Regions from separate parts of the Niveispirillum sp. BGYR6 genome, predicted to be linked through region 3. Evidence: riboswitches for the same ligand, from Rfam matches in the RefSeq annotation. Region 3 holds a riboswitch; each other region holds the start of a gene.
The links. Region 3 has a riboswitch for glycine ahead of PCJ49_RS01405 (TonB-dependent receptor). Riboswitches for the same ligand answer to the same signal wherever they lie in the genome.
Positions count from the first base shown of each region.

Region 1: it holds a riboswitch for glycine, as region 3 does, so the genes downstream of both, PCJ49_RS03820 (L-serine ammonia-lyase) here and PCJ49_RS01405 (TonB-dependent receptor) in region 3, are expected to answer to the same signal.
Region 2: it holds a riboswitch for glycine, as region 3 does, so the genes downstream of both, gcvT (glycine cleavage system aminomethyltransferase GcvT) here and PCJ49_RS01405 (TonB-dependent receptor) in region 3, are expected to answer to the same signal.

Region 1 is NZ_JANLNL010000001.1:898,130-900,397, reverse strand. It holds gene PCJ49_RS03820 (L-serine ammonia-lyase) at 1-1,313, opposite strand, end outside; glycine riboswitch at 1,432-1,519, opposite strand; gene PCJ49_RS03815 (hypothetical protein) at 1,548-1,829, opposite strand; SAM-I-IV-variant riboswitch at 1,905-2,015, opposite strand; gene recA (recombinase RecA) at 2,136-2,268, opposite strand, start outside.
Region 2 is NZ_JANLNL010000009.1:154,311-156,578, forward strand. It holds gene gcvH (glycine cleavage system protein GcvH) at 1-156, opposite strand, end outside; gene gcvT (glycine cleavage system aminomethyltransferase GcvT) at 338-1,456, opposite strand; glycine riboswitch at 1,633-1,731, opposite strand; gene PCJ49_RS18150 (hypothetical protein) at 1,808-2,268, opposite strand, start outside.
Region 3 is NZ_JANLNL010000001.1:336,715-338,982, forward strand. It holds gene PCJ49_RS01405 (TonB-dependent receptor) at 1-1,159, opposite strand, end outside; glycine riboswitch at 1,463-1,550, opposite strand; gene PCJ49_RS01410 (hypothetical protein) at 2,113-2,268, shown strand, end outside.

The DNA of each region.
Region 1 (2,268 bases), 560 kb from region 3:
ACGCCGGTCTGGCGCATGGTTTCAATCACCGCGTCCAGGGAGACGACGTGGCTGCCATCGCCGCGCAGGGCCAGATAGGCGGCATTGATCGCCTTCACCGCGCCCATGGTGTTGCGTTCGATGCAGGGCACCTGCACCAGCCCGCCGATCGGGTCGCAGGTCAGGCCCAGATTATGTTCCATGCCGATCTCGGCGGCATTTTCGATCTGCTGGTTATTGCCGCCCAAGGCTGCGGTCAGCCCGGCGGCGGCCATGGAACAGGCCACCCCGACTTCCCCCTGGCAGCCCATTTCGGCCGCCGAGATGGAAGCGCGAATCTTGTACAGAAAACCGATGGCCGCCGCCGTCATCAGCAAGGTGCGCGATCCGGCGCGGTTGGCGCCGGAGACAAAGGTCTCATAATATTTCAGTACGGCGGGCAGGATGCCGGCCGCCCCATTGGTGGGGGCTGTCACCACCCGGCCGCCGGCGGCATTCTCCTCATTCACGCTCAGCGCATAGAGGCTGACCCATTCGAACACGTGGGACGGCTCGATGCGGGGCATACTGGCCATCAGGGTCTGATGCAGGGAACGGGCGCGGCGGCGCACCTTCAGCCCGCCCGGCAGGATGCCATCCTGCCGGCAGCCGCGCTCGATGCAATCCAGCATGGCCTGGCGCACCTTGTCGACAAACTCCACCGTCTCGGCCCGGCTACGGAACGCCTCCTCATTGGCCCAGACAATATCGGCGATGGACAGGCCCTGCTGTTCCCCGATGGTCAGCAGCTCGGCACCGGAACTGAACGGGTGGGGCAGGGTGACATTGGGCCGGTCGCCGGCATCGGCCCCTTCCATGCGGATGGCCCCGCCGCCCACGGAATAGAAAACCTGCTCCAACTGCCGCCCATCGACATAATGCGCGGTAAAGCGCATGGCATTGGCATGGAAGGGCAGGAATTCCCCCATGCGGAAGCGCAGATGGTCCGCTTCCACAAAATGGATCGCCGTACCACCGCCCAGCGGCAGTGACTGGTCACGCGCGATGGCGGCGATCAGGTCCGGCACGGCATTGGGATCGATGCGGTCCGGCAGCCAGCCGGACAGGCCCAGCAGCACGGCATGGTCGGTGGCATGGCCCTTGCCGGTCAGCGCCAGCGAACCATAAAGATCGCAGGTGACCATATGCGGCTGGCCATGGGCGGTGGCCATGGCGGCAAAGACCGCCCCCGCCCGCATGGGCCCCACCGTGTGGGAACTGGACGGGCCGATGCCGATGGTGAACAGATCGGTCACCGAAAGGGAAGGGAACAGCGGGGCGGCGGCAATGGTCACGATGGCGGACACTCCTTGCGTGGCGGCTTTTTCTGCCGCCCGGTTGTGCCCGCTCTGTCTGTTTGCCTGAGATCGCTATCCCTTCGGCGGGCGCGCGAAGCGCCACTTTCCAGATATTATGTCCGACGGGTCCTTTTGCCTGAGAGTTTCCGGGGCGGTTGCTCCTTCGGCGCTGGCGCAGGGCCAGTCTCTCCCTCGTCGGGTAGCATCCATTCCATTGTTGCAGGGCTGCTGTCAAGCCATGCCGTTCGCCCAGCAAACCGCCTGTTCCACCTGATCCCCTTCCAGCACCCGCAACAGGGCGACCAGCCCGCCGCTGCGCCCCGGCTGGCGTTGCACCCGGTAAATATGCGTCCACAGCCCGCGGCTGCGATGCAGCACCACGAACAGGGCGCGGTCGCCCTCGGTGGGGCCGACCGGCTGCACCTGATCGCCCGGGGCGGCAATCAGGTCACGCAGCCATTCATCACCCGGATGAAAGGGGGCGGGGGCCAAGGGTGCGGTCACAAACATCATGCACTCCACAAAAGGCACCAACAGGGCCACAGGAGGCAGGCGTGACGGGACCAGGCCAAAGGGTGGAGAGGGAATCGCCGCCCGCTTCGTTGCCAGTAAACCGGCCGCATCGCCCCGTCAGAGGCCGCCACCTTGCCCGGGTCGGCAGGTTGGCGCCGGACCCAAGTCCGGCTCTGGATGCTGGAAGAAATCTTCCTGGTGCCGCTTTTATCCCAGTTGGGCCGGCCGCGCAAGGGTATGAAAAAACCCCGCCCGGCGAAAGACCGGGCGGGGCTGCAGAACGATCCCCGTGCGAGGGAGAAAGGATCATTCGGGGCTGGACGCATCCCCATCGCTCTCCGGCGTGCCCATCATGGCGCCCGCCACGATGCCGGCATTGGCGCGGATTTTCTGTTCGATGCTGTCGGCCACGGCCGGGTTGCTGCGCAGGAAGGTCTTG
Region 2 (2,268 bases), on a different contig from region 3:
GGCATCCTTGCCCTTGGTCAGGTCGCGGCCGGCTTCCGGCACCTCGACGAACACCACATCGCCCAAAGCCTGCTGGGCATAATCGGTAATGCCGACGGTGGCGATATCGCCGTCAAGCTTGATCCACTCATGGTCGTTGGTGAAACGGATGGTCATGGTCGGGTCTTCCGGGTCTTGGGGGGGAAATGACGTGTCGTTGGTGAAAAGGGATTGTCGGCTTTGCTCTCTCAACCGTCACCCCGGCGAAGGCCGGGGTCCAGTTTCGTAGAGAAAGGCGCCTCTGGCCCCTGGACCCCGGCCTTCGCCGGGGTGACGGTAGGGCGAGGTGCTGCCCGTCTCACCCCTTGAAATAACGATGCGGTGCAAACGGCATGGCGGCGACGGTGGCGGGCATGGCCTTGCCGCGCACGATCAACTGCACGCGCGTGCCCACGGCAGCGGAAGCAGCCGTGACATAGCCCATGGCGACGGGGCCGCCGGCGGTGGGGCCGAAGCCGCCGCTGGTGATCTCCCCGATGCGGTTGCCGTCCATATCCTGGATTTCGGTATGTTCGCGGGCCGGGGCCTTGCCTTCCGGCTGAATGCCCACACGCTTGCGGGCCGGGCCTTCCGCCAACTGGGCCTGCACGATGGCAGCACCGGGGAAGCCGCCTTCCGTGCGGCGGCGCTTGGAGATGGTCCAGGTCAGGGCCGCTTCCACGGGGTTGGTGCCGGTGTCGATATCATGGCCGTACAGGCACAGCCCGGCTTCCAGGCGCAGCGAGTCGCGCGCGCCCAACCCGATGGCTTCCACTTCAGGTTCGGCCAGCAGCAGGCGGGCCAGCTTTTCGGCATCGGCGGCACCGACGCTGATCTCATAGCCATCTTCACCGGTATAGCCGGACCGGCTGATCTGTACCGGGATACCCTGGATGGTGGCCGTCCGCGCGCTCATGAAGCCCATGGTGGCGGCTTCGGGCAGCAGGCGGGCCATCACCGTGGCCGCCGCCGGGCCCTGCAGCGCCAGCAGGCCGGCATCATCGCCCAGATACTCGATCTCAATACCCGCCGGCAGGCCGGCCTTCAGATGCGCCAGATCCTCGGCCTTGCAGCCGGCATTGATGACGACATAGAGATGATCCTCGAACCGCGTCACCATCAGATCGTCCAGGATGCCGGCCTGATCATTGGTGAACATGGTGTAGCGGATGCGGCCCGGTGCCAGGGCTGCGATATCGCCCGGCACCAGCGCTTCCAGCGCCTTGATCACCGAATCAATATCAGCCCCGCGCAGGCGTACCTGGCCCATATGGGACACATCAAACAGGCCCGCCTTCTCGCGGGTATGCAGATGTTCCTTCAGCACGCCCAGCGGGTACTGCACCGGCATGTCATAGCCGGCGAACGGCACCATCTTGGCGCCCAGTTCGACATGGAGATCGTAAAGCGGCGTGCGCAACAGGCTGGTGTCACCCAAGGTGGGACACTCCCTTCAGGACAGGTTACGGCCGTCGCGGGGATCGTCCCCGTGGCGGTTGCCCCCCTCTGTCCTGGCCCCTGAGAGATTCGCCGCAACCTTGTGGCTGTCAGCTTACTCCGTCGGTGGGCTGTCGGCTGGGATGGAATCCCGGCCCGCCTGCTTTCCAGATGCGCCTACCCCTTGCGGTCCTTTTGCCTGAGAGTTTCCGGGGGCGGTTGCTCCTTCGGCGCTGCCGCCCGGTCAAGGGCAACAGTCTCTCCCGCAAAGGGTAATCAGCTTTGCAACACACAAACTAAACAACCCACGCCGCCTGTCAATGGCGGCGTGGGAAGAGGCCCAATGCGGTAATTACCGGCCTTCGTTGGCGGCGCGGTTGGCGTCGGCCTGATCGGGGGTGATCTGGAAGCCGACCAGCACCTCGTACCAGCGGGCATCCACCGTCTTGGGCACGGCAATCGACTGTTCCAGCGTCTCCTGCACCATGCCGGTGCCGCCATTCAGCGGGATACTGGTGCTGAAATCCTTCTTGGTGATGATGTTGCGGTTGGGGTCCACCACCGCCACGAAATAGGTGACGGGCAGCGACGTGGCGCTGCCGCCCTCATTCACCCGGCCGGAAATATCCAGGTTCGCCGCGATCTTGACGTGGGTATCGTCATAGGCGCAGTTGGCGAAAATGCCGGACAGCACCGCGACACCCTGGTCGGTGCGCAGCGTGCCGGCATCGCGCAGGATGCCCACATTGGGGCAGCCGGCTTTGAAGCCTTCATTTTCGGCACAGCCGGACAAGGCCAGCATCGCCAGTCCCG
Region 3 (2,268 bases):
AGGAGACGCGCCGGTTCAGCAGCAGATTGCCATAGGCTTCCACATCATTGCTGACCTGATAGGCGCCGGAGATATAGAGACTGCCTGTTTCCAGGGGCGCGATGCTGTCGGCATTCTGATAGGCGGGGCTGTCGCTGGTGCCGTAGGTATAGGTCTCTGGATAGCCACCACGGGCCGCGCGCACCCAATCCGGCAGGCTGGCCCGCAGACCCAGTGCTGTGGCCGGATAGGCGGGGTTGCCCGGCGTCGGGTCATACTGGAACCAGCCGCCATAGAAACTGTAATCAAAGAAGATGCCAGTGGGGTTCAGGTTACGGCACTTGATATTGCCATTGGCATCCAGCAGATCGGTACGCTGGCCGGTTGTGGCATCAAAGACGTAATCCTGCGCGCAGGATGTGCGGGACCGCTGGCGGTTCTTCAGGGATTCCTGGCGGCGATATTCCGCACCGATATTGATATAACCGTCGCCATAATCCTTGCCCCAGAACATGGAGCCTTGAAAGTAATTGCCCCCGCCATGCTGGGAGACATTGCCATCCAGGTTCATTTCCAGCCCCGCCGAGGCACGGCGGGGGATGATATTGACCACGCCGGCAATGGCGTCGGACCCGTAGATGGAGGAGGCGCCACCCGTCAGCACCTCCACCCGGTCAATAATGGAAGAGGGGATGGTGTTCAGGTCCACCTGACCCACCCGGCTGCCCGTACCCGCGGGCGTCAAGCGGTGACCGTTCAGCATCACCAGGGTGCGCCCGGCCCCCAGATTGCGCAGGCCAATGGTCTGGGCATTATTGCCGCCATCCACCACCATGCCGCCGGCCGTCGTGGCGGACAGGCGGTTATTGACCTGCTGCGTGCCCATGGCCGCCACGGCGCGGTTGATGATGCTGGCCGTATCGAAGGCGCCGGCATTGCGAGCCGTCTCTGCCTTGATCACCTGCACCTGATTGGGACTGTTATATTCTGAACTGAGCCGCGATCCGGTGACGACGATTTCGTCCAGCTCATCCGTGTCGGTGAGGGCTGGGGCGGCCGCGGCGGGGGCCGGGGATGCCAGCAGGTTGGGATCAGCCGGCTGTGCCAGGCTGCTGGTGGACAATAGAAGAGTAATCGCGGAACCGCTGCCCAGCAGCGCCGCCTTGAGGATTCTGTTCATTTTGCTTCCCTGCTCGGGCAAGCCCGCCGATCATTATGCAGAGGGCACAGCTTTTCCCGGGCCGCCCGCTGCCGGGCGACATGGAAATAGCGGTCCCCGCCGTCGGCAGGTCATGCTGATATGATGGTCGATGCGGAGAGTGCGCCCGCAATCCGGGCGTCAGGGATCAACTGGTGATGGACATGGCTGCGCCCCCAAAGCGGTTTCCGTGCTTTTCGGCGCCCCATCTGTTTTTGTGCCTGAGAGTATTACCCCGTCGGCGGACGGCCAGCCGCAGCTTCCGTCACTTTCCAGATTGTAATCCCGAGCCGCATGGTCCGTTTGCCTGAGAGTTTCCGGGGCGGTTGCTCCTTCGGCGCCGGCCAAGGCCGGTCTCTCCCATGTGCTCCTGCTAACGGGTGTTAGGGTGGCTTAATGAATAATGCGCTGTCAACCCATGCTGTGTAATGAAACAAGGTAAATTGCTGCCAACTCGTAATAAGAAGAAATTCGCATTATGTGCGCCGCAACATAGGCGGGCTGCGGGTTTTGCCAGCCATACCGTTGTCTGTTAGTACCGCCGGAAGGGGATATGCGGCGTATTGTCGCATTTAAATTGCAATAAGAAATCAGAATTGATCGCATTTTTCCCAAAAAAACAACAGTAATATGTAGTAAAATTTCAACATCCAAAGGGGGCAACCCTGAGCGCAGGAACAAGTTTACCCTGATCGTTGGCGCTTCCGTCAGCGCCTCATGTACGGACATGGAAAGTGAGGGCGTCGCCTCTCCCAGGTGGATGGGGGGGAGGTCGGGGTGCTCACTTAACCTCCAGTTACTTGACCAGTCTGTCAGCGTTATAGATGTTGCGTATGATTTCTGGCATATGGCTTTCATATATTTTTATTTCTTGATTGTTTTTTAAATGTATGAAGTAATATATTATTATATTGGTAAATTTTACAGAGGTGAAAATGAAAAAGATAAATTTTTCTATAATTTTTTTGTTGGTTATTTTATCTTTTCCTTCTATTTCATACGCTTTTATATGGTCTCCAGACCTTGCTTGTGATGGCAATTCTGATCCGAATGATAACTCATCTGGGTACGAATTCCGTGGTGGGTACTAC